DNA from 4 places in the Streptomyces sp. NPDC002564 genome. Region 1 is predicted to be linked to each of the others. Evidence: riboswitches for the same ligand, from Rfam matches in the RefSeq annotation. Region 1 holds a riboswitch; each other region holds the start of a gene.
What was found. Region 1 has a riboswitch for cobalamin ahead of ACFYXE_RS29315 (energy-coupling factor ABC transporter permease). Riboswitches for the same ligand answer to the same signal wherever they lie in the genome.
Positions count from the first base shown of each region.

Region 1 (7,000 bases):
GCCAACTCCTCGGCGGTGCGCGGGTCCTCGCCGGTGGCCAGGCCGTGGGTGCGCAGCAGCTCACCGACGGCGATGCCCCAGGGCAGGTGCAGCCCGGCCTGCGCCAGCAGGTCGCGCCGGGCCAGCATCCGCTCCACCGGCCCGGTGCGCACCCCGGAGGGCGTGAGCAGCGCCGCGTCGTCGGCCCAGCGCAGGGCGAGATCCACGTCGTGGGTGGCCATCACCACGGTGGTCCCGGCGTCCCGCAGCCGCTGCAGGGTGGCGAGCAGCCGCTCCTGCCCGTCGGGGTCGAGCCCGGCGGTCGGTTCGTCGAGGATCAGCACGCGCGGACGCATGGCCACGGCACCGGCGATGGCGGTCCGCTTCCGCTGCCCGTAGGAGAGCAGGTGGGTGGGGCGGTCCGCGAGCGCGACGATGTCCAGGGCCGCGAGTGCCTCCGCGACCCGGGCCCTGACCTCGGGGTCCGGCAGGCCGAGGTTGAGCGGTCCGAACGACACGTCCTGCTCGACCGAGGCCGCGAAGAGCTGGTCGTCCGGGTCCTGCACGACCAGCTGCACGGTCGTCCGCAGCCGGGTCAGGCCCCTGCGGTCGTACGTGACGGGAGCGCCGTCCAGGGTCAGGGAGCCCCCGGCCGGGCGCAGTCCGCCGCTGAGGAGCCGCATGAGGGTCGTCTTGCCGCTGCCGTTGCGGCCGAGCAGCGCGAGCGCCCGCCCCTCGACGACGTCGAAGTCCAGGCCGCTGAGCACGGTGGGCCCGTCCTCGTAGGCGTAGGACGCGGCGCGCAGGGCGACCACGGGCCCGCCCGGCCCGTCGGGAGCGCCCGGCTCGCGCAGAGCTGTCGGCTCGCTCATGGCAGGAACCTTTCCAGGACGAGGGTGAGGGCCACCAGGCCCACGAGGAGCGCCGCGGCCGCGGTCACGAAGGGCCGCGAGACCCGGGCCTCGGGCACCAGGACCCGCAGGGTGCCGTCGTAGCCGCGGCCCGCGAGCCCGGCCTGCAGCCGGCCGGCCCGGTCGAAGGCGCGCACGAACGCGGTGGCGCCGAGACCGGCCAGGGAGCGCCAGGTGGCCGCGCGGGTGGTGTGGCCGAGCCGGGCGGCCTGCGCCTGCCGGATGCGGCCCATGGAGTCCAGGAGCAGGAAGCTCATCCGGTACGTCACGAGCGCCACGTCCACGACCGGCGCGGGGACACCCGCCTTCACCAGCCGGGGCAGCAGGTCCGACATCGGTGTGGTGAAGGCGAAGAGGAGCACCCCGAGCGAGGCGGCGGAGGTCCGCAGGAGCAGGCCTCCCGCGCGGGCCGGGCCGCCTTCGGCGAAGGCCACGAACCCGTCGGGGCCGCCGAGTTGGACGAGCAGGGTCAGTGCTCCCGTCACGCAGAAACCGAGCGGCACGCGGTAGGCGCGCCACAGTTTGCGGGGCGGTACGCCCGCCGGGCCGAGCAGCACGGTGACGGCGGTGACCAGCACGAGGGCGGCGCCCGGCCAGGGCGGCAGCGAGATGGCGAGGACGGTGAGTCCGAGCCCGAGCACCGCCTTGTCGACCGGGTGCCGGCGGCGCCAGCGACTGCTGTGCGCCGCCGCGTCGATGGGCAGCACGCCGGATCAGACCTGCCCGGTGCCGGACCCGGCGCCGCCGGCATCGGCCGACCGCCGGGCACCGACGGGCTGGTGCGCGCCGTCGCCGTCCGGCTCGGCGGCCTGGTCGCCGAGCGCCTCCCCGGGGGGCGCCTCTTCGGTGCGGGCGGCCTGCTCGGCGCCCTGACGGCGGCCCTTGCGCAGGCCGAAGTAGTACGCGAGGACGCCCGCTCCGATGGCCGCCTGGAGGGCGAAGAGCGCGGACTCGATCTCGCCGGACGGGGGTTCGTACAGCGGCGAGAACCACGGCTCGTAGTCCGGCTTGATCTCGGTGATGGCCGTCTCGGCCTGCGCGTCGGCGCCGGCGAACGGCTCCTTCTCGTCGTCCCCGAGGCCGAGCGCGAGGGGCAGCACCGCGAGAGCGGCGACGATCACGACGAGCAGGATGTTGATCTTTGCGTTCTTGTTCATCAGGCGCTGGCCCCCGTCTCGGTCCTGGTGGTGGCGTCCGCCTGCTTGCGCTGCAGCAGCACGCCGAGCCGGGTGAGCTCGCCCTTGCTGGACTGCACGAGCAGCCGCATCACGAGGACGGTGAGCAGTCCCTCGCTGACCGCCAGCGGGATCTGCGTGACGGCGAAGATGCCGCCGAACTTGCCCAGCGCGCCGAGGAAGCCGCTGCTGGGGTCGGGGAAGGCCAGGGCCAGCTGGACGCTGGTGACGCAGTACGTGGACAGGTCGGCGACGAACGCGCCGAAGAACACGGCGACCATGAGCGGCACGTCGTACCGCTTGAGGAGCCGGTAGACCGCGTATCCGGCCCAGGGTCCGACGATCGCCATCGAGAACACGTTGGCGCCCAGCGTGGTGAGCCCGCCGTGGGCGAGCAGCAGCGCCTGGAAGAGCAGGGTGATGGTGCCGAGCACCGTCATGATGGGCGGCCGGAACAGGATCGCACCGAGCCCGGTTCCGGTCGGGTGGGAGCAACTGCCCGTCACGGACGGGATCTTCAGTGCGGAAAGGACAAAGGTGAAGGCTCCGGAGGCACCCAGGAGCAGGGTGCTCTCCGGGTGTTCCTTGACCTCACGGGTCAGGGAGCGGACTCCGTGGACGACGAACGGCGCGGACGCGACGCCCCAGGCGATCGCGTGCGCGGGTGGGAGGAAACCCTCGGCTATGTGCATGGCTCAGCAGACCCTCTCCAGCACCTCGTGGATGGACAACGTGCCTTGGCCGGTCTCCTGGCTGACGGGTCTTACCGACCGGACTCCGCCTTCCCGGGTACGCGAGTACCCAGTGGCTGCCGCGAGGGCTGGAGCCGGACTTCCCGATCACAGTGGCGAGGGCCGCACCGGCATCACACCGGATTTCCCGTGCACCAAGGCGTGGTGACATTAGTGCTCAACTGATCTGCTGACAACTTGCGGCCGCTGCGCCGTGATGTCACACGCGAGCGCGTGTACCACCGCGTGCGCCCCTGTTCAGAGCGGGTGCGCGCCGGTTCGGAGCAGGTGCGCGCGTGGTCGGAGCAGGTCCGCGCGGTCCGTGGTCAGGCGCCGTCGTCCGGCGGCGGGGGCGGCTTCGGGGCGCCGCGCGGGGGTGCGATCTTCGCGTACGCGACGGGGGAACCGGCGGGAGCGGCGGCCGGGGTGAGCGCCCGGTCGGCGGGGAGCAGCGCGTCGCGGCGGGCGCCGGGGTCCCAGCCGGTCTCCACGACCCGCTTCTGCACGACGATCGCGCCGAGCAGGACGGCCGCGCCGATCAGCAGCATCAGGACGATCCCGCCGGTTTCGCCCGCCTTCGCCGCATAGCCGATGAGGGTGCCGAACCAGCCGAAGTCGGCGTCGCCGAAGGTGGTGTTCTCGTCCCCGAAGGCGCCGAGGACCTTCAGGAGCAGGGCGGGCAGGAAGGTGATGAGGACGCCGTTGAGGAAGGCGCCGAGTGCGGCGCCGCGGCGGCCACCGGTCGCGTTGCCGTAGACCCCGGCCGCGCCGCCGGTGAAGAAGTGCGGGACCAGGCCGGGCAGCACGAGCGCGAGCCCGAGGGCCGGGTGGAAGACCCAGGCCAGCAGCCCGAGGCTGACGAGACCCCCGATGAAGCTGGCGATGAAGCCGATCAGGACGGCGTTCTGTGCATAGGGGAAGACGATGGGCGCGTCCAGGGAGGGCAGGGCTCCGGGCACGAGCTTCTGCGCGATGCCCTGGAAGGCGGGCACGAGTTCGCCGAGGATCGTGCGGACGCCGAAGAGGATCACGGCGACGGCGATGCCGAACTGCAGGCCCTGCATGACGGACTGCATGACGTAGTCGCCGACGCCGGTCGCGCCCGCCGCGCCGTTCTCGCCGAAGGCCTTGAAGGCCGCCGCCTTGCCCACCTTGCCGAGGAAGACCAGCGACATGATCAGGTAGATGAGCACCATGGACAGGGCGGTGGCGACCATCGAGTCGCGCAGGAAGCGCAGGCCCTCGGGGAGGTTCATCTCCTCGGTGCTGCGGCTGCGCTTGCCCACCAGCTGTCCGGTCGCGCCCGCCGCGATGTACCCGGCCGTGCCGAAGTGGCCGATCGCGACGCTGTCGTTGCCGGTGACACGCTTGGTCCAGGGGTGCGCGAAGGCGGGCATGGCGACCAGCAGGATGCCGAGCAGTACGCCGCCGACGACGACCACGACCCATGACGCCTGGCCCGCGATGGCCAGCACCATCGTCAACAGGGTCGCCATGAACAGCATGTGATGCCCGGTCAGGAAGACATAGCGCAGCGGGGTGAAGCGGGCCAGGAGCAGGCTGACGGCGAAGCCGAGGATCATCAGCCAGGCGACGCGGGCGCCGTACTGCTCCTGCGCGATGCCGACGATCGCCTCGTTGGTGGGGATCACTCCGTGCGCCCCGGTGGCGCCCTGGATCATCTCGCCGAGCGGGGCGAGGGCGCCGACGACGAGCGTCGCGCCGGCCCCGATGAGCAGGAAGCCGAGCGTCGCCTTGATGGCGCCGCCGACGATCTGCCCGGCGGTCTTCTTGAGCGCGATCAGACCCGCGGCCGTGATGAGGCCGATGAGGTACGCGGGTTGGCTGAGGATCTCGTTGACGAGGAACTCGGCGATCGACACGAGCCAGTCCATGGTGGTTCCCTCCTGGGCGCGGGGCCGTCAGACGTCGTAGGTGTCCCTGAGCACGCGGTCGGCCTCCGCCGCGCTGGTGAAGTCCTCGACGACCTTCACCGGGACGCCCACGTCACCGAGGGTCCTGGCGATCTCCCGCGAGGTGAGGATGGCGACGGCCTCGTCGGCCTTGCCCTTGGCCGAGATGGTGTCCGTCGCCTCCACGGTGACGTACCGGCCCCATCCCCAGCGGTCCAGGACGCCCTCGACGGTCTGCTTGAGGAACAGGCTCGTGCCGACGCCGTTGCCGCAGACCGTCAGGATCTTGTGCAGGTCCCCGCCGCGCGCGGCCCGTCCGCGCGGCCGGGCGGGCGCGGGGCCATCGCCGAGGAGGGCGTGCACCTGGGCGGGCGTCGTCGCCTCGCGCAGCGCACGGGCCGTGCCGGGGTCGGCGAGCAGCCGGGCCAGGGCGCCCATCGCCGCGGTGTGCTCGGAGGCGTCCTTCGCGGCGAGGCCGACCACCAGCTCGACGGGGTCGTTGGTGTCGTGCCCGAACGCGACCGGGGCCGCGAGGCGCACCCAGGACATGCCGGTGCGCAGGACGGCGGGCGAGGGGCGGGCGTGGGCGAAGGCGAGCCCCGGCGCGATGACGATGTAGGGCCCGTTCTCCTGGACGTTCTCGATCATCTCCGCGGTGTACGTGTCGGTGGCGGCACCGGTGGCGACCATCAGGTCGCCGGCGCGCCGGACGGCCTCGCGCCAGTTCGCCGCCGGGGCGTCGAGGAGCACGGCTTCCACGGGGAGGATCTCGGTCAGCGCTGCCATGCCCATGATTGTCTCCGACGTGCGGGGCCCGGCACGTCGGCGCCGCCGTTCGGGGCGCAGCCACGCGGGGTGCCCCCGGAAAGAGTGACGTGACCAGGGTGGATGGCCCCAGCGGCGGTTGGCGGTACGGCCCCGGGAGGTAGATGTGCGCCTGCCGGTGTGCAACGACCGGTTCCGTCACGAATGGAGACGCCTAGATGGCAGCAACGACAGTCCGGGCCACCCGCCGCACCCGCCTCGGCGCGAAAGTGCTCGCGCTGGTCGCCACGGCGACGCTCACCGTGGGTGCCCCCTCCTGGGCGAGCGCACCGGCCCCGGCACCGGCCAGGGAGGACGCTCCCGCGCCGCGCACCTCGCCGTTCACCGGTCTCACGGCCGATCAGGGGCCGGTCCTCGCCGTGAAGTTCGACAACGCCCGGGGAGCCCGGCCGCACACCGGCCTCGACCAGGCCGACATCGTCTACGTGGAGAAGGTCGAGGGCGGCATGAGCCGCCTGATGGGCGTGTACTCCAGCAAGTACCCGCGCGCGGTCGGACCGGTGCGCAGCGCCCGCGAGTCCGACGTGGAGCTCCTGCGCCAGTTCGGCCGCCCCGCGCTCGCCTACTCCGGCGTGCGCAGCGCGCTGCAGAAGACGCTCAGGGACTCGCCGCTGTACGCCCGCCCGCACGGCCGGGTTCCCGGCGCCTACTTCCGTGAGGGCGGCCGCGCCGCGCCGCACAACCTGTTCCTGCGTCCGAAGGCGCTGCTGCGGTCGGCGCCGAAGGCGGACCGGCCGAACGACATCGGCTTCCGGTTCGGCGCGGCCCCGCAGGGCGGCACCCGCGCCGACGTGCGGACCGTCAGATACGCCTCGGCGAGCCACTCCTTCCGCTGGTCGCCGCGGGAGGGCCGCTGGCTGGCGTCCTTCGACGGCGCTCCCGCGCGCAGCACGGCGGGGGCGCAGCTCGGTGCCCGCACCATCGTGATCCAGCACGTGACCATGCGCCCGTCGCGCTTCAAGGACGTCAACGGCGCGGTCACCCCGTACATCGAGACGGTCGGCAGCGGCAAGGCCACCGTGCTGCGGGACGGCAAGGCCTACGCGACGCGCTGGAAGCGGTCCGCGGCGACCGGTGGCACCACCTTCACCCGGCCGAACGGCGAGCCGATGCCGTTCGCGCCGGGCCAGGTCTGGATGGTCTTCGCGGACCGCTGACCCGGGCGCCCGACGGCCCGCGGCGCACCGCGACGGCGTGACCCGGCCCGCCTCCGTGAGGGCGGGCCGGGTCACGCAAAACGGGCCGGCCGGGACACTCCCCTGCGGGGTGGTGTCCCGGCCGGCCCGTCACCGGAGGGGGCGGTGGGTCACCGACCCACGGGCTCGAGCTCCCGGTCGGTCTCCGCGTCGGGCGTCACGGTGTCGCCGAGGTTCTTGTGCAGCTGCTCGCCCTCCACGTCCACGTTCGGCAGCGCCTTGTCCAGCCAGCGCGGCAGCCACCAGGCCGCCTTGCCGAGCAGGGCGAGG
Region 1 covers NZ_JBIARE010000009.1:255,993-262,992, reverse strand. The annotation lists gene ACFYXE_RS29330 (energy-coupling factor ABC transporter ATP-binding protein) at 1-851, opposite strand, end outside; gene cbiQ (cobalt ECF transporter T component CbiQ) at 848-1,597, opposite strand; gene ACFYXE_RS29320 (energy-coupling factor ABC transporter substrate-binding protein) at 1,604-2,047, opposite strand; gene ACFYXE_RS29315 (energy-coupling factor ABC transporter permease) at 2,047-2,757, opposite strand; cobalamin riboswitch at 2,787-2,971, opposite strand; gene ACFYXE_RS29310 (PTS ascorbate transporter subunit IIC) at 3,123-4,691, opposite strand; gene ACFYXE_RS29305 (PTS sugar transporter subunit IIA) at 4,719-5,495, opposite strand; gene ACFYXE_RS29300 (DUF3048 domain-containing protein) at 5,693-6,691, shown strand; gene ACFYXE_RS29295 (MMPL family transporter) at 6,841-7,000, opposite strand, start outside.

Region 2 (7,000 bases), on a different contig from region 1:
CGGGCCCTGCCTCGCGCGGATAGCCGTGGGCGGCGAGCTCCCGGGCGACCTGCATGTGCGAGCGGGCCGCCTCCAGGCTGATCACGTCGGCGTCGAGGTCGTCGATGGCCTGCACGATGTCGCCGAACTCCGCGTAGCACATGTGCGTGTGGATCTGCGTGTCCGGGCGCACCCCACTGGTGCTGAGGCGGAACGACTCGGTCGCCCACGCCAGGTAGGCGGGGTGGTCGGCGGCGCGCAGCGGCAGCGTCTCGCGCAGCGCCGGCTCGTCGACCTGGATTACCGAGGTGCCCGCCGCCTCCAGGTCGCCGACCTCGTCCCGCAGGGCGAGCGCGACCTGACGGGCGGTGTCGCCGAGCGGCTGGTCGTCACGGACGAACGACCAGGCGAGCATGGTGACCGGCCCGGTGAGCATGCCCTTGACGGGCCGCCCGGTGAGCGACTGGGCGTATGTCGTCCAGCGCACCGTCATCGGCTCGGGGCGCGAGATGTCCCCGGCGAGGATCGGCGGCCGCACATAGCGGGTGCCGTACGACTGGACCCAGCCGTGCTGCGTCGCCAGGTAGCCGGTGAGCTGCTCGGCGAAGTACTGCACCATGTCGTTGCGCTCGGGCTCGCCGTGCACCAGCACGTCGATGCCCGTCTTCTCCTGGAACGAGATCACCTCCTGGATCTCGGCCTTGATGCGCTCCTCGTACCCCGCGCCGTCGAGCCGCCCGGCGCGCAGGTCGGCGCGGGCGGTGCGCAGTTCGGTGGTCTGCGGGAACGACCCGATGGTCGTGGTCGGCAGCAGCGGAAGGCCGAGGCTGCCGCGCTGGGCGGCGGCCCGCTCGGCGTACGTCTGGGAGCGCCGCGCGTCCGTCTCGGTGACCGCCCCGGTGCGGGCGCGGACGGCCGGGTCGCGGGTGATGGGGGAGCCGGACCGGGACGCCAGGTCGGCGCGGTTCGCGGCGAGCTGGGTGGAGATCGTGTCGGTGCCCCCGGCAAGCCCCCGGGCCAGGGTGACGATCTCCGCGGTCTTCTGGCGGGCGAAGGCCAGCCAGCGCAGGATCTGCGGCTCGATGTCCCGCTCCAGGGCCGCGTCGACGGGGACGTGCAGGAGGGAGCAGGAGGCCGCCACGTCGACCCGGTCGGCGAGACCGAGCAGCGTGCCGAGCGTGCTGAGCGACTTCTCCAGGTCGTTGACCCAGATGTTGCGGCCGTTGACGACACCGGCGACCAGCCGCTTGCCGGGCAGTCCGCCGACGGCGGCGAGCGCGTCCAGGTTGGCGGCGGCCGCCTCCGTGAAGTCGAGGGCGAGACCCTCGACGGGAGCCTTGGCGAGCACCGGCAGGGCGTCGCCGAGCCGGTCGAAGTAGGAGGCGACCAGGATCCTGGGCCGGTCGGTGAGCGCCCCGAGGTCACGGTAGGCGCGCTCGGCGGCGTTCAGCTCGGCCGGCGTGCGGTCCTGGACCAGGGCGGGCTCGTCCAGCTGGATCCACTCGGCGCCCGCCGCGCGCAGATCGGCTAGCACCTCCGCGTACACCGGGAGCAGCCGGTCGAGGAGGGTGAGCGGGTCGAAGTCGGCGGCGACGCCGGGCGCGGGCTTGGCCAGCAGCAGGTAGGTGACCGGGCCGACGAGGACGGGCCGGGCCGTCAGCCCCAGCTCCTGGGCCTCGGTGAACTCGGCGACCTGCTTGGTGGAGTCGGCCCGGAAGACCGTGTCGGGACCCAACTCGGGCACCAGATAGTGGTAGTTGGTGTCGAACCACTTCGTCATCTCCAGCGGCGCCACGTCCTGGGTGCCGCGCGCCATCGCGAAGTAGCCGTCCAGGGCGTCGGCGTCGACCGCGGCGCGGTGGCGCGCGGGGACGGCGCCGACCATCACGGAGGTGTCCAGGACATGGTCGTAGTACGAGAAGTCGCCGGTGGGGACTTCGCCGATGCCCGCGTCGGCGAGCTCGCGCCAGTTCGAGCGGCGGAGTTCGGCGGCGGCCGAGCGGAGGGCGTCGGCGTCCACGCGGCCCTTCCAGTAACCCTCGATCGCCTTCTTCAGTTCGCGGTTCTGGCCCTGACGGGGGTAGCCGTACACGGTGGCCCGTGCTGCCGCGGCTGCGGACTTGCTGGTCACGGAGATCTCCTTCGCGAGATGAATCCCTGAGATCCCGGGGACGGGACGAGAGCGCGAAGGGCGACGGACCGGACGGGAGCACGCCGTCGGCGTGGTCGCTCCGTCCGATGTGTGCGCCGACCCGCCCTCGAGGTCACCGGGATATCCGCGCACGACTGGTGCGGGCGCGGACAGCGGGCAGGTCTTCGGACTCGCGGGCACGTCCTCCGGGGGAGGACACCTAGTGGCCGTCGCTTCCCAGGACCGGACTCCGGTCCCAGTGCGTGTGACGGCGGTCGTTCCCGCTCACCGCTGCGGGGCAGTCCCGGAATCTCACCGGGTTCCCTCTTACGACGCTCCCGTCTGGCGGGCGGGGCGAACCAGCTGCACTGATCACCTTAAGGGCCTGCCCGCCGGTGGTCCCGGTCCGCTCCGGCATTGGGAGGGTGAGCTGGAACACGTGCGCCGCGTGCTTCGCGGGTGCGACGGGCGGGAAGGGCGGGGCGCGACGGGCGGGAAGGCGGCACACTCCGGCCTTCCCGCCCGCCCCTCGCGACCGGCCGCCGGCCCCTCGGTCGGCGGCCGGGCCCGGGCCCCTCAGCCCGGGCCGTCCTGGGTCCCCCGGTGGCTCCTGACGAGGTGGCGCGCACCGGCGTCCGGAGTGAAGAACTGCGGCAACTCCACCGCCAGCGTGCACCGTTCGAAGATGCCCCGCGCCGCGTCGAGGTCCGCCCACGGGTAGGCGGCGCCGAGCGCGGCGAGCTCGTCGTCGAGCAGCCGCAGGACCGTCTCCCGGTCCACGACCCGGTGGCGCAGCCACTGCCAGATCTGCACCCGGGCGATCTCGGCGGTCGCCGCGTCCGCCATCAGCCCGTCGAGGGCGACGGCGCCCTGACCGTGCAGCCACGCGGCGAAGTACCCGAGCGCGACCGCGATGTTCGACCGCACGCCCTCGGGGGTGGGCGGTCCGCCGACACGACGCGTCGACAACAGGTCGGCGGCCGTCACCGCCACGTCGTCCCGGGTCCGGTCGAGCTGGTGCGGCCGCCCGTCGAGGACCGCGTCGAACACCTCCCGGCACAGCGGTACGAGTCCGGGGTGGGCGACCCGGGAGCCGTCGAAGCCGTCCTCGGCCTCCCGCTCCTTGTCCAGCCGGACCGCGGCGAACGCGGCCCGGTCGGCGTCCGGTTCGCCGGACGGCACCTGGGCGGCCGTCCCGCCGATGGCGTGCGCGCCGCGTTTGTGGCAGGTGCGCACGAGGAGTTCGGTAACGGCGTGCAGGAAGGGCGCGGTCGTCGTCAGCCTGGCGCGCTCGGGCAGCAGGAAGTCGGTGCGGTGTCCGAAGGTCTTGATCAGGCTGAACAGGTAGTCGCAGCGGCCCGCGCCGAGTCCGGCGCCGTGCTCGCGGAGCTCGTGGAGGATCTCCTCCATCTGCACGGCGGCGGTGATCGTCTCGATGAGGACGGTGGCGCGGACCGTGCCGCGCGGGATCCCGAGGAGGTCCTGCGCGGCGACGAAGACGTCGTTCCACAGCCGTGCCTCGTACCGGTTCTCCAGCTTCGGCAGGGAGAAGTACGGTCCGCGGCCGGCGTCGATCTGTCGCCGGGCGCAGTGGAAGAAGTACAGGCCGAAGTCGACCAGGGCGGCGGGTACGGGCTCTCCGTCGGCCTCCAGGTGGTCCTCGGTCAGGTGCCAGCCGCGCGGGCGGACCATGAGGGTGGGGAGCCGGTCCGGCTCGGCGAGCCGGTACGGCGTGCCCTCCGGCGTGGTGAAGTCGATGCGGCGCTCGACGGCGTCCAGCAGGTTCAGCTGCCCGCCGACGATGTTGTCCCAGGTGGGAGCGGTGGCGTCCGCGAAGTCCGCCACCCACACCCGCGCCCCGGAGTTGAGCGCGTCGATGGTCGTCCGGCGGTCGGGCGGACCGGCGATCTCCACCCGCCGGTCGGTGAGCCCGGGCGCGGGCGGCGCCACGCGCCAGCCCGGGTCCTCCCGCACGGCGGAGGTGACCATCGGGAAGTCGAGGGGGGCGCCCGCCGCGAGCCGCAGGGCCTGGCGGCGCCGCTCCTTGAGCAGTTCCTTGCGCCGCTCCCCGAAGGCGCCGGCCAGCCGGCCGACGAAGTCCAGTGCGGCGGGCGTGAGGATCTCGTCGTGACGGTGCCCCGAGGGGCCGAGGACGTCGACGCGGTGCGCCAGAGCGCTGCTGGACATCGGATCTCCTGAAAGCGGTGACGGGAGGGGAACGACTCGAGGGGGCGACCGCCGGACCGGGCGGCGCGGCCTAGTGGAACTGCTCGGCCTCCGTGGAGCCCGCCAGCGCCGTCGTGGAGGAGGCCGGGTTGACGGCCGTGGACACGAGGTCGAAGTACCCCGTGCCGACCTCCCGCTGGTGCCGCACCGCGGTGAACCCGTGCTCCTGCGCGGCGAACTCCCGCTCCTGCAGGTCGACGTAGGCCGTCATGCCGTGCTCGGCGTAACCGCGCGCCAGGTCGAACATGCCGTGGTTCAGGGAGTGGAAGCCGGCCAGGGTGATGAACTGGAACTTGTAGCCCATCGCCGCCAGTTCGCGCTGGAACTTGGCGATCTGGTCGTCGTCCAGGGCGGCCTTCCAGTTGAAGGACGGCGAGCAGTTGTACGCCAGCATCTGGTCGGGGTGCTCCGCATGGATCGCCTCGGCGAACTCCCGGGCCTGCGCGAGGTCGGGCGTGCCGGTCTCGACCCAGATGAGATCGGCGTAGGGGGCGTAGGCGAGGCCGCGCGCGATGACCGGGGCCATGCCGGCCCGGACCCGGTAGAAGCCCTCCGCCGTCCGCTCGCCGGTCACGAACTCCGCGTCGCGCTCGTCGACGTCGCTGGTGAGGAGGTTGGCGGCGAGCGCGTCCGTGCGGGCCACGATCAGCGTCGGCACGTCGGCGATGTCGGCCGCGAGGCGTGCCGCGTTGAGGGTGCGGATGTGCTGGCCGGTCGGCACGAGCACCTTGCCGCCGAGGTGACCGCACTTCTTCTCGGAGGCGAGCTGGTCCTCGTAGTGGATGCCCGCCGCGCCCGCCGCGATCATCGCCTTGGTCAGCTCGAACGCGTTGAGCGGACCGCCGAAGCCCGCCTCCGCGTCCGCGACGACCGGCGCGAGCCAGTCCACGGAGTCGTCGCCCTCGCTCGTGGCGATCTGGTCGGCGCGCAGCAGCGCGTTGTTGATCCTGCGGACCACCTGCGGGACGGAGTTGGCCGGGTACAGGCTCTGGTCGGGGTAGGTGTGCCCCGCCTGGTTGGCGTCGGCCGCCACCTGCCAGCCGGACAGGTAGATCGCCTGGAGTCCGGCCTTGACCTGCTGGACGGCCTGGCCGCCGGTCAGCGCGCCGAGCGCGTGGACGTAGTCCAGGTCGTGCAGCTGCCGCCACAGCCGCTCCGCTCCGCGCCGGGCCAGCGTGTGCTCCTCGCGGACGCTGCCGGAGAGCCGGACGACGTCGTCGGCGCCGTAGGTCCGCTCGATGCCCTGCCACCGGGGGTCCGTCGCCCAGCGCGTCGCGAGCTCGTCGGCCGCCTGCTTCCTCGCCTCTGCCATCTCTGTCACCGTCTCCTCGACTGTGTCGGGTGTGTTGATCTGTATGGGCTGCCAAGGTCCCCTGCTCGGGCGAACCGGGGTGGCACTGTGTGTCGTTGAATGCTGTTCGGGGGATGCGGCCCACCGTCCCGTCGTGCGGCGAAGGTGAGCAATGCTGCCGGGTGCGGAGCGCCGCCCGTGCCGGGATCTCCGACGTCAGGGCATGAATCGCGTCCCGGACCGGGTGCCGTCCGCCGGGATCCGGTGGGCCGCACTCAGACTCTGGCACTGGCACTGAGTGCCATCAATCGTGGAAGCGTGCCAACTTCTGCGAATCTTCAGGCGCCGGATTGCCAAGATTGCGAAGGGTGCGCGGCGCTCCTGTTCCCGTACGCTGACCGCCACCCGTTCGTCGCCCCCACGGAGGACCCCACGGTGAGCAAGACCTACGCGGGCGCGCGGCTGCGGCGGCTGCGCGAGGAACGCCGGATGAGCCAGGCCGAACTGGCCCGCGCCCTGGCCATCTCGCCGAGCTACCTCAACCAGATGGAGCACGACTCGCGCCCCCTCACGGTGCCCGTGCTGCTCCGGCTCACGGAGACCTTCGGCGTCGACCCCGGCTTCTTCTCGGAGCGCGACGCGACCCGGCTCGTGGCGGACCTGCGGGAGGCGCTCGCCGGTGAGCTCGCCGAGTCCCGGGTCTCCCCGTCCGAACTCGCCGAACTCGCGGCACGGATGCCCGGCCTCGCACAGGTCCTGCTCGACCTCGGCCGGCGCGGACAGCACCTCGCCGAGCGGCTCGCGGAGGCCGCCGACGGCCGCGACGGCGCGGCCCCGGACCTGCCCCGCTCGCCCCACGAGGAGATCCGGGACTTCTTCTACCGCCGCCGCAACTACCTCCACGACACCGACCTCGCGGCCGAACACCTGGCGGACGACCTCGGCATCCGGCCCGGCGAGGCCACCCGCGCCCTGACCGCCCGCCTCACCGACACCCACGGCGTCCGCATGACGGCCGAGACCGGCGAGCGCCTGCACCACTACGACCCGACGACCCGCACCCTGCACCTCTCCGCCCGGCTGCGCCCCGGCCAGCGCGCCTTCCGCATGGCCACCCAACTCGCCCTACTCGAACACGGCGACACCCTCGACCGCCAGGCCGCGGAGGACTTCCCGCCGGGCACCCCCACCCACGCCCTGGCCCGCATCGGGATCGCCCACTACTTCGCCGCCGCGCTCGTCCTGCCGTACCGCGCCTTCCACGCGGCGGCCGAAGAGGTCCGCTACGACATCGAGCGCCTCACCGACCGCTACGGCCTCGGCTACGAGACCGTCTGCCACCGGCTCAGCACCCTGCAGCGGCCGCGGCTGCG
Region 2 covers NZ_JBIARE010000002.1:815,302-822,301, forward strand. The annotation lists gene metE (5-methyltetrahydropteroyltriglutamate--homocysteine S-methyltransferase) at 1-2,110, opposite strand, end outside; cobalamin riboswitch at 2,269-2,489, opposite strand; gene aceB (malate synthase A) at 2,687-4,297, opposite strand; gene aceA (isocitrate lyase) at 4,368-5,648, opposite strand; gene ACFYXE_RS09880 (short-chain fatty acyl-CoA regulator family protein) at 6,063-7,000, shown strand, end outside.
Region 2: it holds a riboswitch for cobalamin, as region 1 does, so the genes downstream of both, metE (5-methyltetrahydropteroyltriglutamate--homocysteine S-methyltransferase) here and ACFYXE_RS29315 (energy-coupling factor ABC transporter permease) in region 1, are expected to answer to the same signal.

Region 3 (7,000 bases), on a different contig from region 1:
TGACGGATCCGGTCGGGTTGCGGTCCTCCAGCTTCGCCCAGATGCGGACGTCGGCGGACGGGGAGAGGCGCGGCAGGCGGACGAGCGGGGTGTTGCCGACCGCGGCGAGCGGGGAGTCGTAGCGAGGCATCCGGGGTCGGGCCTAGACCATGCCGCCGGCGACGGCCGGCAGGATCGTGACGCTGTCGCCGTCGGTGAGCTTCGTGGAGATGCCGTCGAGGAAGCGGACGTCCTCGTCGTTGAGGTACACGTTCACGAAGCGGCGCAGCTTGCCGTCGTCGACGATGCGGTCCGCGATGCCCGCGTGGCGCGAGTCGAGGTCGGTGAAGAGCTCGGCGAGGGTGTCCCCGCTGCCCTCGACGGCCTTGGCGCCGTCGGTGTAGGTGCGGAGGATGGTCGGGATGCGGACCTCGATGGCCATGCTGAGGGCTCCTGTCGGGAGTCGAGAAGTGCAGGTGGTGGGCGCGCGGCGGCGCTGTGCTTGCGGTGGTGCGCGGGTGTGCGTGCGTGCTGCGCCGCGGCCCACGGCCGTGCGGCGGTGCGGTCAGCGGGAACAGATCGCGCTGGCGAGGCGGCACAGGTCGACGTGCAGGCGCGCCACGAGCAGCGGTGCGCTCGGCGTCTCTTCACTCACGTCTTGGGGAACCATGCGGTCATCGTATCGATTCCCGGTCCGGATCCCGGAATGTGATCTCAGCTGGTGGACGGATTCCGTTCAGGATGCGGGCGGCGGGAGGTAGACGACCGTGGGGGCGCCGGTCTTGGGGTGTACGTCGACCTCGGCTGTGACGCCGTACACAGTGGCCAGGAGCTCCGCGGTGAGGACCTTCTCGGGGGTCCCGGAGGCGACGACCCGGCCGGCGTCCAGGACGTAGAGGCGGTCGCAGTAGTACGCGGCGAGGTTCAGGTCGTGCAGGGCGAGGAGGTTGGTGGTGCCCAGGCCCCTGACGAAGGAGAGGATCTCCAGCTGGTAGCGGATGTCCAGGTGGTTGGTGGGCTCGTCGAGGACGACGAGGGTGGGCTCCTGGACCAGGGCGCGGGCCACCAGGGCGCGCTGGCGCTCGCCGCCGGAGAGCGAGGGGAAGACGCGGTCGGCGAGGTCCGCGACGCCGACCCGGGCGAGCGCGGCGGTGACGAGGTCCTCGTCGGCGGCCGTGTCCGCCTCCCAGAACCGCTTGTGCGGGGAGCGGCCCATCGCGACGACCTGGCGGACGGTCAGCTCGAAGGCGGCCTGTCCGTCCTGCGGCACGGTGGCCAGGCGCCGGGCGCGTGCCTTCGCGGACAGGGCGTGCAGGTCGTCGCCGTCGAGCAGGGCGCGGCCGGCGGTGGGGTGCAGGGTGCCGTAGACGCAGCGCAGCAGGGTGGTCTTGCCGCTGCCGTTGGGGCCGACGACGCCGACGGTCTCGCCGGGGGCGGCGCTCAGGTCGACGGCGTCGACGAGGGCGCGGCCGGCCACCTCGTAGGACAGTCCCTCGGTGCGCAGGTCCCCGGCGCGCGGGGCGGTGGCGGCGGGTGGCGGGGTCATGCCGGTACTCCTTCGGAACGCCGCCGCAGCAGCCACAGGAAGAACGGGCCGCCGGTCAGCGCGGTGAGCACCCCGACGGGGATGTCCTGCGGGGCGGCGACGGTCCGCGCGGCGAGGTCGGCGGCGACCAGGAACACCGCGCCCATCAGCGCCACGACCGGCAGCAGTGCGCGGTGCGCGGCGCCGACCAGCAGGCGGGCGGCGTGCGGCACCATCAGGCCGACGAAGCCGATGGCGCCGCTGTAGGCGACCAGGACGCCGGTCAGGAGCGAGGCGAGGACGAAGACGGCGGCCCGGAAGCGGGCGGTGTCCAGGCCGAGCACGGTGGCGCCCTCCTCGCCGGCGAGGAGCAGGTCCAGGGGGCGGGCCAGGGCGGTCAGGAGCGCGGTGCCCAGGAGCAGGGTGGCGCAGGGCAGGGCGAGCATGTCCCAGCGGGCGCTGCCCAGGCCCCCGAGCGTCCAGTACAGGACCTCCTTGAGGTGGTCCGCGCTGTCGGCGGTGACCAGGATGAGGCTGGTCAGCGCGGTCAGGATGTACGAGACGGCGACGCCCGCGAGGATCAGGCGCCCGGTGGCGAAGCTGCCGCCGCCGCCTCGGGCGAGCGCGTAGACGACGACCAGCGAGACGAGGGCGCCCGCGAAGGAGGCGGCCGGGATCGTGACGGTGGTGGACAGGGCCGCGCCGAGGCCGAAGACGCCGCCGAGCACGATCGCGCAGACCGCGCCGACGGAGGCGCCCGAGGAGACGCCGAGCAGGAACGGGTCGGCGAGGGGGTTGCGGACGAGGGCTTGCAGGACGGTGCCGATGACGGCGAGTCCGGCGCCGACGGTGGCGCCGAGGACGACCCTCGGCAGCCGCACGTCCAGCACGATCGTGCGGAACGGGGAGGGGCCGGCGCGGCCGGTCAGGATCTCGACGACGTCCCCGGGCGGGATGCGGACGGAGCCGAGGGCGAGCCCGGCGAGGATCGCTGCCGCGAGGGCGGCCGTGAGGACCGCCAGGACGGTGAGCCGGCGTCCGCGGGTGCCCGGTCGTCGGTCCTCCTGCGGGCTCGTCCCCGGTCGTCGGTCCTCCTGCGGGCTCGTCCCCGGTCGCCGGACGGGCGTCGTCCTCACAGCTGGGCCGCCAGCTTCCGCACCGCCTCGGGTGCTCGTACGCCGGTGACCACGTCCGAGAGGCGCAATACCGCGAAGCTCTTGTTCTTGACGGCGGGGACGTCCTGGAGGACCGGGTCCTGCAGGAGGCGCTTCTTCTTCTGTTCGACCGTGGTGGCGCCGTAGTCGAGGATCAGGATGGTCTCGGGCCTGCGCTCGACGACCTTCTCCCAGGACGCGTCGCTGAAGGACTTGTCGACGTCGCCGAAGACGTTGCGGCCGCCCGCCCGCTCGATGATGTCGTTGCCGATGCCGCGGCCGCCGGCGGTGAACGCGGTCTTGTCGCCGCTGTCGTAGACGAAGACGGCGCGGGGCTTCTTGTCCTTGGCCCGCGCGGCGGTGGCGGCCAGTTCGCGCTGGGCGCCCTTGACCCAGCGGTCGGCGCGGTCGCGCACCCCGAAGGTGGAGCCGACCTCGCGGACCTCGCGGTAGACGTCGTCCATGGAGACCGGGCGCTTGGCGCAGCCCTCGACGTTGAGGCGGCTGTGGATGCCGGACTTGGCGAGCGCGGCGCGGCTGCGGCCGTCGCCGGCGAGGAAGGCGCTGGCGTAGCCGCCGTAGACGTAGTCGGGGTCGACGGAGAGCAGCTTCTCGTAGGAGGGGTACTCCTTGGCGATCACCGGGAGGGACTTGTAGGCCTTCTCGTACCGCGGCAGGACCTGGTCGTCGAGGTAGGCGGTCCCGGCGATGCGGTCCTTGAGGCCGAGTTCGAGCAGCACTTCGGTGGCGTGCTGGTTCATGGGCACGGCGCGCTTCGGGGGTGCCTCGTACGTCGTCTTCACGCCGCAGTTGGTGACGGTGTACGGGAATCCGGCGGCCCGGGCGGCGGGCCCGGTGCCGGCCTCGCCGTCGGACGAGGAGCACGCGGCGAGCGGGACGAGCAGGGCGGCCGCGGCGAGCGCGCGTATGCCGGTGGGACGGCGGGACATGGCTGAGCTGCCTCCTCCAGGGGATTTCCGCGTCCCCTGCGTTGCGTGGAGATAAGGCGGCAGGTCAGTTCCTGACTCCCCCGCCCCGGTGGAGGGGTGGGGTCACAGTGGCGGGACCGTGCCGGGTTCGCACCGGCTTCCTGGCTCCTGCCGCCTCGAAGGTGGTCGGGCTCAGTATGCCTGGACGACCTGCACCTCTTCCTCGGTGACCTCGCCGTCCACGATCCGGTAGGAGCGGAACTGGAAGGGGCCCGCGTCGTCGGTGTCCGCGGTGGAGACCAGGACGTAGTGCGCGCCGGGCTCGTTGGCGTAGGTGATGTCGGTGCGCGAGGGGTAGGCCTCGGTCGCCGTGTGCGAGTGGTAGACGATCACCGGCTCCTCGTCGCGGTCGTCCATCTCGCGGTACAGCTTGAGCAGGTCACCCGAGTCGAACTCGTAGAACGTGGGCGAGCGCGCGGCGTTCAGCATGGGGATGAACCGCTCGGGGCGGCCGGTGCCCTCGGGGCCCGCGACCACGCCACAGGCCTCGTCGGGGTGGTCCTGGCGCGCGTGCGCGACGATCTGGTCGTGGAGGGCCTGGGTGATGGTCAGCATGGCAGTCAGGATAAGCAGAGGGGCCCGCGCGTACCGAAGTGTGGTACGCGCGGGCCCGCATGCCGGACGGTGCGCTCCGGGGAGCGCCGGTGTCAGTGCCGGTCGGCCTGGTCGGCCCGGTCGGCCCGGTCAGCCGTCACCTTGCGCTTGCTGAAGGCCGCGGCCTGCGGGTTGCGGCTCTTGAGGACCAGGTAGGAGACGGTGAGGATCGCCGCCCAGACCGGGGCCGCGTACAGCGAGATCCGCGCGTCCTTGTCGACGCCCATCATCACGATGACCATGCCGATGAAGAGCAGGGCGAACCAGCTGGTGTACGGGGCTCCGGGCGCCCGGAAGGTGGACTGCGGCAGCTCGCCGCGGTCGGCCTTGCGGCGGTAGCGGATCTGGCAGCACAGGATCATGATCCAGGCCCACATGCCGGAGATGGTCGCGAAGGAGACGACGTAGTTGAACGCCTCGCCCGGCCACTGGTAGTTGATCCAGACGCCGACCAGCATGAACGCGGCGGAGACCGTGGTGCCGATCAGCGGCAGGCCGTTCTTCGTGAGCTTGGTGAAGAACTTCGGGCCCTGGCCGTTGAGCGCCAGGTCGCGCAGCATGCGGCCGGTGGAGTACATGCCGGAGTTGCAGGAGGAGAGCGCGGCGGTGAGGACCACGAAGTTCACGATGGCGGCGCCGACGCCGAGCCCCATCTCCTCGAAGGCCTTCACGAACGGCGAGACGCCGGGCTTGAAGGAGGTCCACGGCACGACCGACAGGATCATGATCAGCGCGCCGACGTAGAAGACGGCGATGCGCCACGGCACGGTGTTGATGGCCTTGGGCAGGACGGTCTTCGGGTCCTTGGACTCGCCCGCGGTGACGCCGACGAGCTCGACGGCGAGGAAGGCGAACATCACGATCTGCAGGGTCATCAGCGTGGAGCCGATGCCGTTGGGGAAGAAGCCGCCGTCGTTCCACAGGTGGGTCACCGAGGCGGTGTCACCGGCGTCGGAGAAGCCGATGGTGAGGATGCCGACGCAGATCAGGATCATGCCGATGATCGCGGTGACCTTGACCATCGAGAACCAGAACTCCAGCTCGCCGAAGAGCTTCACGGAGATGAGGTTCGCGCCGTACAGGATGACCGTGAAGACCAGCGCGTAGGCCCATTGCGGGAAGGAGTCGTGGGTCCAGTACTGCATGTACTGGGCGGCCGCGGTCACTTCGGTGATGCCGGTGACGACCCAGAAGAGCCAGTACGTCCAGCCGGTCACGAATCCGAAGAACGGGCCCATGAACTCGCGTGCGTACTCCGAGAAGGAGCCGGACACGGGCCGGTACATGAGGAGCTCGCCGAGCGCCCGCATGATGAAGAAGATGACGAGGCCCGCGATGGCGTACGCCAGGATGAGGCTGGGTCCGGCCTTGTGGATGGCCTTGCCCGCGCCGAGGAACAGGCCGGTGCCGATGGCACCGCCGATCGCGATCATCTGGATCTGCCGGGCCCCGAGCCCGCGCTGATAGCCCTCGCCCTCGCCGGACGAGCCCTGCACGACCCCATTGCCGTGCTCGTCGTGGTGCTCTTCGACCTGCACTGAGGTCATGGTGACGCCTTTCTCCATGCTGATCCGCGCCCGCACATCTGCGTTGTGGCTGCGGATCAGGTCCTGATCCCCCCGGATATGGATGGAGTGCTACCGGCGGTCTGCCGGCTGAAGCGCCCTCGGCGACATGGGTGGCGTCACCGAGCGGTCGTGAAGATTTATCACGGTGGCAATAGTGAGGGAACAAGCCATCTGTGGCGCAGCCCACAGGGAGAAGCGGACAAAATGCCCTTGACGCCATAAAGCCGGGCAATGAAGTGACTCGATCGTTATCCGGATTTGAGCATCCGCTGAGCGAACAGGCTCTCCGGGGGCCGGAAATTGTCCGATACAACAATATTCGGTGCCCCCTGCACCGAATTTCGCGGCGCCGCGGCGGCTCAGCCCAGCAACGTCCCGACCAGCGTCTCCTGCAGTCCGCCGAGCCAGAGGTAGGCCATCACCATCGGCTTGCGGGGGTCGGAGTCGGGCAGCCGGTAGAGCAGATCGGCGTCGTCCTCGTCGGCGACCTCCAGGCGGGTGCCGATCGCGAGCCGCAGGTCGTTGAGCGCCCCGAGCCAGTGCCGGGACTCCTCGACCGACAGTTTCAGGACAGCCCCGCCCTCGCCCGCCGACGTCATCGCGTCCAGCGAGCGGATCACGACCAGGGCGTCGTCACGCTTCTTGGCCCGCAGGTCGTTCTCCGTGAACCGGCGGAACTCGGCCGAATACGCCCGCGCCTCCTCCGCGTCGCCCGCGCCGTCCGCGCCGCCCTCGGCGCCCTCGGCGCCGGGCCCGCCGTAGGCGTCGGGCAGCAGGCGCCGCATCACCGGGTCGGCGGGCGGCTCGCTCGGCCCCTCGGCGAACAACTCCGCCAGCGGGTCGTCGGAGACCTCGCCGCCCGGCCCCGGCCCGATCAGCTCCAGAAGCTGCACGGCGAGGGAACGGATGATCGAGACCTCGACCTCGTCGAGCGCGACGGCGGCGCCGCCCCCGGGGATCGGTTCGAATTGTCCTGGCATCAGATGCGTCGCTGCTTCCGGTCCATGCGCTGCTCGCGGGGGGCTACTTGCGGTCCTGCTGAAGGGTGGCCCACAGGCCGTAGCCGTGCATGGCCTGCACGTCGCGCTCCATCTCCTCGCGGGTACCGGTGGAGACGACCGCGCGGCCCTTGTGATGGACGTCCATCATCAGCTTCGTGGCCTTCTCCTTCGAGTACCCGAAGTACGTCTG
Region 3 covers NZ_JBIARE010000014.1:135,627-142,626, reverse strand. The annotation lists gene ACFYXE_RS34285 (PLP-dependent cysteine synthase family protein) at 1-130, opposite strand, end outside; gene ACFYXE_RS34280 (MoaD/ThiS family protein) at 143-421, opposite strand; gene ACFYXE_RS34275 (putative leader peptide) at 545-649, opposite strand; gene ACFYXE_RS34270 (ABC transporter ATP-binding protein) at 716-1,525, opposite strand; gene ACFYXE_RS34265 (FecCD family ABC transporter permease) at 1,522-2,526, opposite strand; gene ACFYXE_RS34260 (ABC transporter substrate-binding protein) at 2,637-3,608, opposite strand; cobalamin riboswitch at 3,653-3,816, opposite strand; gene ACFYXE_RS34255 (M67 family metallopeptidase) at 3,780-4,202, opposite strand; gene ACFYXE_RS34250 (amino acid permease) at 4,295-5,788, opposite strand; gene ACFYXE_RS34245 (DUF2017 domain-containing protein) at 6,169-6,789, opposite strand; gene clpS (ATP-dependent Clp protease adapter ClpS) at 6,833-7,000, opposite strand, start outside.
Region 3: it holds a riboswitch for cobalamin, as region 1 does, so the genes downstream of both, ACFYXE_RS34260 (ABC transporter substrate-binding protein) here and ACFYXE_RS29315 (energy-coupling factor ABC transporter permease) in region 1, are expected to answer to the same signal.

Region 4 (7,000 bases), on a different contig from region 1:
AGTGTCCGGGGGCGAGGGCTCCGGGGCCAGTGGGCGGTGCCCGCGGGGTGACCCGGCGGCTCAGCGGGCCGGCTGGCCGTAGCCCCGCAGTTTCGCCTCCGCCTCGCGCAGCTGGGCCGGGGAGAGGAGCGAGGGGGCGCGGCCCGGGACCCCGGACGCGGTGAGCCAGAGGCGGGACATCCACTCCAGCTGGGCCGTGCGGTCGTACGCCTGGGAGAGGGTGCCGCCGTAGGTGACCGTGCCGTGGTTCTGGAGCAGGCAGCCGGTGCGGTCGCGCAGCGCCTCCAGCATGGACGCGGCGAGTTCCTCGGTGCCGTAGAGGGCGTACGGCGCGACGCGGGCGGGGCCGCCGAGGATGCCGGTCATGTAGTGGACGGCGGGGAGCTCGCGGACCAGCATCGAGACGGCGGTGGCGTGCACGGCGTGGGTGTGCACGACCGCCTCGGCGTCGGTGGCGCGGTAGATCGCCAGGTGCAGCGGGAGTTCGCTGGTCGGCGCGAGGTCGCCGAGGACCTGCCGGCCCCGGAGGTCGACCCCGACCACGTCCTCGGGCCGCAGCCGGTCGTAGGGGACGCCGCTCGGGGTGACGAGGACGGTGTCGCCGACGCGCACCGACACATTGCCGGAGGTGCCGACGACCAGGCCGTCCCGCACCGTCCTGACGGCCGTGTCCACCAGCTCGTCCCAGGCCCGCCCGATCGCGTCGCGTGCCGCGTGGCCGTCCTGCTGGCCCGTGTGGTCCCCGTGCTCCCGCTGCTCAGTCATGCGGTGATCCTGCCAGCCGGGGGCCGGTCGCTGCAGGGCGCCGGGACGGAACGTCGGGGGCGGCGCGGCCCGTGCCGTTCCGCTTGGGGTGGCGGGCGGTCCGGCCGGCGGGCGGGGCCGGGTGACCAGGATCTCCCCGGCGGTTCCGCGGGGGTGCCGCGAGGGTGCGGGCGGGGGTGGGCCGCCGGATGGCGGAACCCGACACTCCGGCCAGTTTGCGGGGCGGACGGCCTGCCTCCGTACGATCGTCTTCGGCCGCCCGGCACGGACAGGGCGACGGCGCTCCGCTTCGGGTCACCGCACCGCCCGGCCCAGTTCACTTTCCGTTCACCCGGGTTGCCTACGTTCCACATGCCACTGACGTCCAACAGAAGCCTGGGTAAATGGAACACATCACGCTTCTCCTCGGGATCGTGATCGTCACCGCTCTCGTGTTCGATTTCACGAACGGTTTCCACGACACTGCCAACGCGATGGCGACGACCATCTCGACCGGCGCTCTGAAGCCCAAGACGGCGGTGGCCATGTCCGCCGTGCTGAACCTCGTCGGTGCCTTCCTCTCCGTCGAGGTCGCCAAGACGATCTCCGGCGGCATCGTCAACGAGGACGGCCTCAAGACAGAGGTCATATTCGCCGCGCTCGTCGGCGCGATTCTCTGGAATCTCCTGACCTGGCTGGTGGGCCTGCCCTCCAGCTCCTCGCACGCCCTCTTCGGCGGCCTCATCGGCGCCGCGGTCATGTCGATGGGCTGGTCGTCGATCAACGGCGGCACCGTCGTCACCAAGATCCTGATCCCGGCCCTCGCCGCGCCGCTCGTGGCGGGCATCGCCGCGATGCTGGCCACCCGCCTGACGTACCGGATCGGCCGCAACACCGACACCAAGGCCACCGCCAAGGGCTACCGCGTGGGCCAGATCGCCTCCGCCGGCCTCGTCTCCCTGGCGCACGGCACCAACGACGCGCAGAAGACCATGGGCATCATCACGCTCGCCCTGGTCACCGGCGGTGTCCTCAACCCCGGCGCGAACCCCCCGATGTGGGTCATCGTCTCGGCCGGTGTGGCCATCGCCCTCGGCACCTACCTGGGCGGCTGGCGCATCATCCGCACCATGGGCAAGGGCCTCACCGACCTCCAGCCGCAGCAGGGCTTCGCCGCCCAGACCAGCGCCGCGACGGTCATCCTCGCCTCCTCGCACCTGGGCTTCTCGCTCTCCACCACGCAGTCCTGCTCCGGCGCCGTGATGGGCGCGGGTCTGGGCCGCAGGGGCGGCGTGGTCCGCTGGTCCACCGCCACCCGGATGTTCGTCGCCTGGGGTCTGACCCTGCCGGCCGCCGGTCTGGTCGGCGCGGGCGCGGAGTTCCTCACCAAGCAGGGCCCCTGGGGCATCGCGGCCACCGCCGCGATCCTGGTCGGCGGCTCGGCCGTGATCTGGGCCCTCTCGCGGCGCGACGCCATCGACCACACCAACGTCACCGACGACGCGATCCGGCCGGGCGACACCGCCCCGGCCACCGAGCCCGCCGGTGTCGTGACCACCGCGATCGCCGCCGTCTCGCCGCCCCCGGCCGGGGCGGTCACCGCGGACGCGTCCGTCAAGGCCGGCGTCTCGGCCCCGACCACGACCACCACCGGCGCCATGGCGGACCCCGCCCGGCCCGCGACGGTGTAAGGACAGATCAGCATGAGCATCGACTGGGCAGCACTCGGCTCCGTCTTCGGAGTCAGCCTCGCGGTCACGGTGGCCCTGGTGGGCCTGTTCACCCTCGGCATCGTCGGTCTCTCCAAGCAGGAGGCGGCGACCGCTTCCGGCGGCGGCCCGGCGGCACTGGCCCGCACCGGCGCGTACGCCTGCTTCGCGCTGTGCGCGGCGGCGGTGGCGTACGGGATCTTCCTCATCGTCGCCTGACACCAGCTCGTCCCCGGTGGGGCGCGGAGCGTGCGAACGCCCCGCGCCCCACCGGTGTGTGCGGGGCGTGCGCGGGAGCCGCTGTGGGCCCCAACACACTCTCCCGCCGCAGGTCAACAGCGAGTTGACGGGCCTTCGCGGGCCGTGGTGGACTGCCGGGGCCAACTACGGCGGCAGCAGAGGAAGCCGGTGCGAATCCGGCGCGGTCCCGCCACTGTCACCGGGGAGCATCTCCCCGTGAGCCAGGAACTCTCGCCACCGCATCACGTCGAACCAGGGCGCGGACACCCTGAGTGAGGACATATCGCCATGCTCGGCCGCCCGGTGCCGGTTCCCTCCCCGCGTACGCCCGCTCTGCCGAGCGAAGCGGCGGGCTGAGCCCGTGCGTGCCGACCGCGACTTCGCGTACGGCGCCGCCGCCGGCCTTCTCGCCGACCTGCTGCTCGGCGATCCCCGCCGGGGCCATCCGGTCGCCGCGTTCGGCCGTGCCGCGGGTGCCGTCGAACGACGGCTGTGGCGCGACCACCGCGGCTGGGGCGCCCTGCACACCGCCGTGTGCGCCGGCGGCGCCACGGGTGCCGCCGCCCTCGCCGCCCGCCTCGTGCGCCACTCCCCCGCCGCGGGCGTCGCGCTGACCGCCGCCGCGACCTGGTCGGTGGTCGGCGGGACCTCGCTCGGCCGTGAGGCGCGGGCCGTCGGCGGGGCGCTGGCGGCCGGGGACATCGAGGTGGCGCGGGAGCGGCTGCCGCACCTGTGCGGGCGCGACCCGCAGGCGCTGGACGCCGACGGCATCGCGCGGGCCGTCGTGGAGTCCGTCGCCGAGAACACCTCCGACGCGGTCGTCGGCGCGCTCGTGTGGGGCGCGCTGGGCGGTGTGCCCGGACTCGTCGGGTTCCGCGCGGTCAACACGCTGGACGCGATGGTCGGCCACAAGTCGCCGCGTCACCGCCGCTACGGCTGGGCCTCCGCCCGGCTCGACGACGTCGTGGGCTGGCCCGGCGCCCGGCTCACCGCGGCCCTCGCGACCCTGGCCGGCGGCTCCCCCGGGGGCGCGGCACGGGCCTGGCGCGCGGACGCCGCGCAGCACCCGAGCCCGAACGCCGGGCCCGTCGAGGCGGCCTTCGCCGGGGCGCTGGGCGTGCGGCTCGGCGGGACCCTCTCGTACGCGGGACGGGTCGAGCACCGGCCGGTCCTGAACGGCGCGGGCCGCGCCGTGCGGGTGACGGACATCGAGCGCGCCGTGCGGCTGTCCCGGCGGGTGAGCTGGCTGGCGCTCGGCGTCGCGGTGGCCGCACACCGGACACTGAGGTCGGCAACGTCAGGGAGACAATCATGAGTGGTGGACTGCTCGTCGCGGGGACCACCTCCGACGCCGGCAAGAGCGTCGTGACCGCCGGCATCTGCCGGTGGCTGGCCCGCAAGGGCGTGTCCGTCGCGCCGTTCAAGGCACAGAACATGTCCCTGAACTCCTTCGTCACCCGCGAGGGCGCCGAGATCGGCCGGGCCCAGGCCATGCAGGCGCAGGCCGCCCGCGTCGAGCCGAGCGCGCTGATGAACCCCGTGCTGCTCAAGCCGGGCAGCGACCGGTCGAGCCAGGTCGTGCTGATGGGCAGGCCGGTGGGCGAGATGAGCGCGCGCGGATTCTTCGGGACCGCCGGATCGGCGCCCGGCGAGCGGCTCCGGGGCGGTGGCCGGGCCGCGCTGCTCGACACCGTCGTGGGTTGCCTCGACGAGCTCCGGTCCCGCTACGACGCGGTGATCTGCGAGGGCGCGGGCAGCCCCGCGGAGATCAATCTGCGGCGCACCGACATCGTGAACATGGGCATCGCGCGCGCCGCCCGCTTTCCCGTCCTCGTGGTCGGGGACATCGACCGGGGCGGGGTGTTCGCGTCGTTCTTCGGGACGACGGCGCTGCTGAGCGCCGCCGACCAGGAGCTCGTCGCCGGATACCTGGTGAACAAGTTCCGCGGCGACGTCTCCCTGCTCGAACCCGGCCTCGACATGCTGCTCGGCCTCACCGGGCGCCGCACGTACGGCGTGCTGCCCTTCCAGCACGGGCTCGGGATCGACGAGGAGGACGGCCTGCGGGTGTCCCTGCGCGGCGCGGTCCGGGAGTCCGTGGTGGCGCCGCCGGTCGGCGAGGACGTGCTGCGCGTCGCCGTGTGCGCGGTGCCGCTGATGTCCAACTTCACGGACGTGGACGCGCTGGCCGCGGAGCCGGGCGTCGTCGTGCGGTTCGTGGACCGGGCCGAGGAACTCGTCGACGCCGACCTCGTCGTGGTGCCCGGCACCCGCGGCACCGTGCCCGCCCTGCGCTGGCTGCGCGAGCGGGGCCTGGCCGACGCGCTGGCCCGGCGGGCCGCCGAGGGCCGCCCGGTGCTCGGCATCTGCGGCGGGTTCCAGGTGCTCGGCGAGCACATCGAGGACGACGTCGAGTCGCGCGCCGGGTCGGTGGACGGCCTGGGGCTGCTGCCGGTGCGGGTGCGGTTCGCCCGCGAGAAGACGCTGGCCCGGCCGGTCGGCGAGGCCCTCGGGGAGCGCGTCGAGGGGTACGAGATCCACCACGGCGTGGCCGAGGTGCTGGGCGGGGAGGCGTTCGTCTCCGACGACCGGGGACACGGCCTGGACGGCTGCCGGGTCGGCGAGGTGTGGGGCACGCACTGGCACGGGGCGCTGGAGAGCGACGGGTTCCGGCGCCGGTTCCTCGCCGAGGTGGCCCGGGCGGCCGGGCGCCGCTTCGTGCCCGCCCCCGACACCAGCTTCCACACGCTGCGCGAGACGCAGCTCGACCTGCTCGGCGACCTGATCGAAGAACACGCGGACACGGGCGCGCTGTTGGACCTGATCGAGAAGGGCGTACCGGCGGGTCTGCCGTTCGTCCCGCCGGGAGCGCCGTCGTGACCGGCGCCGCGCCCGCCCGCGGGCCCGCCGCGCCGAAGGGCCCCGCCCCGCACCACCCCGCACGCATCAAGGAGGCACTGTGAGTACCCCGTATCCGTTCACCGCCCTCGTCGGGCAGGACGACCTGCGGCTCGCGCTCTTGCTGAACGCCGTATCGCCCGCCGTGGGCGGCGTGCTCGTACGGGGTGAGAAGGGCACCGCCAAGTCCACCGCCGTGCGCGCGCTGTCGGCGCTGCTGCCCGAGGTGCCGGTCGTCGCCGGGTGCCGCTTCTCCTGCGATCCGGCCGCCCCCGACCCCCGCTGCCCCGACGGCCCGCACGGGTCGGGCGGCGCCGCCGCGCGGCCCGCGCGGATGGTCGAGCTGCCGGTCGGCGCGTCCGAGGACCGGCTCGTGGGCGCCCTGGACATCGAACGGGCCCTGGCGGAGGGCGTGAAGGCCTTCGAGCCCGGCCTGCTCGCCGACGCGCACCGCGGCATCCTGTACGTCGACGAGGTCAATCTGCTCCACGACCATCTGGTCGACCTGCTGCTCGACGCCGCCGCGATGGGCGCCTCGTACGTCGAGCGCGAGGGTGTGTCCGTCCGGCACGCCGCCCGGTTCCTGCTCGTCGGCACGATGAACCCCGAAGAGGGCGAGCTGCGCCCGCAGTTGCTCGACCGGTTCGGGCTCACCGTCGAGGTGGCCGCGTCCCGGGAGACCGACCAGCGCGTCGAGGTGGTGCGGCGGCGGCTGGCCTACGACGACGATCCCGAGGGCTTCGCGGGCCGCTGGACCGGGGACGAGTCGGCGCTGCGCGACCGGGTGGTGGCCGCACGGGCGCTGCTGCCCGAGGTCGTCCTCGGCAACGCCGCGCTGCGGCAGATCGCGGCGACCTGCGCGGCGTTCGAGGTCGACGGGATGCGCGCGGACATCGTGATGGCCCGTACGGCGACGGCGCTGGCCGCGTGGGCGGGGCGCACCGACGTGCACAGCGAGGACGTGCGGCAGGCCGCGCTGCTCGCGCTGCCGCACCGTAGGCGCCGCAACCCCTTCGACGCGCCGGGCCTGGACGAGGACAAGCTCGACGAGGCGCTCGACGAGGCCCGCGAGGACGAGGGGCCCGAGGGCGACGACGACCCCGACGGCGGCGGTCCCGACGGTGGCGGCGGCCGGCCGCCGGCCGACGACTCCGGTGCGCCCGACTCCCCCTCCGCGCAGTCCCCCTCCGCCGAACCGCCGTCGCCCGAGCTGCCCGGACAGCAGCAGGGCCCCCGGCACGACGACGCGGACCGTGACCCGGGGGAGCCCGCGCCCGCGCCGGGCGGCGCCGCGGGCGAGCAGCAGGCGGTACGGGCCGCCGAGCCGTTCCGCACGAAGATGCTGAGCGTGCCCGGCATCGGCGAGGGCGCGGCGGGCCGGCGCTCGCGCGCCCGCACCGAGCACGGCC
Region 4 covers NZ_JBIARE010000022.1:2,837-9,836, forward strand. The annotation lists gene ACFYXE_RS37535 (class II aldolase/adducin family protein) at 61-765, opposite strand; gene ACFYXE_RS37540 (inorganic phosphate transporter) at 1,149-2,435, shown strand; gene ACFYXE_RS37545 (hypothetical protein) at 2,448-2,672, shown strand; cobalamin riboswitch at 2,804-2,947, shown strand; gene ACFYXE_RS37550 (cobalamin biosynthesis protein) at 3,055-4,008, shown strand; gene ACFYXE_RS37555 (cobyric acid synthase) at 4,005-5,573, shown strand; gene ACFYXE_RS37560 (putative cobaltochelatase) at 5,653-7,000, shown strand, end outside.
Region 4: it holds a riboswitch for cobalamin, as region 1 does, so the genes downstream of both, ACFYXE_RS37550 (cobalamin biosynthesis protein) here and ACFYXE_RS29315 (energy-coupling factor ABC transporter permease) in region 1, are expected to answer to the same signal.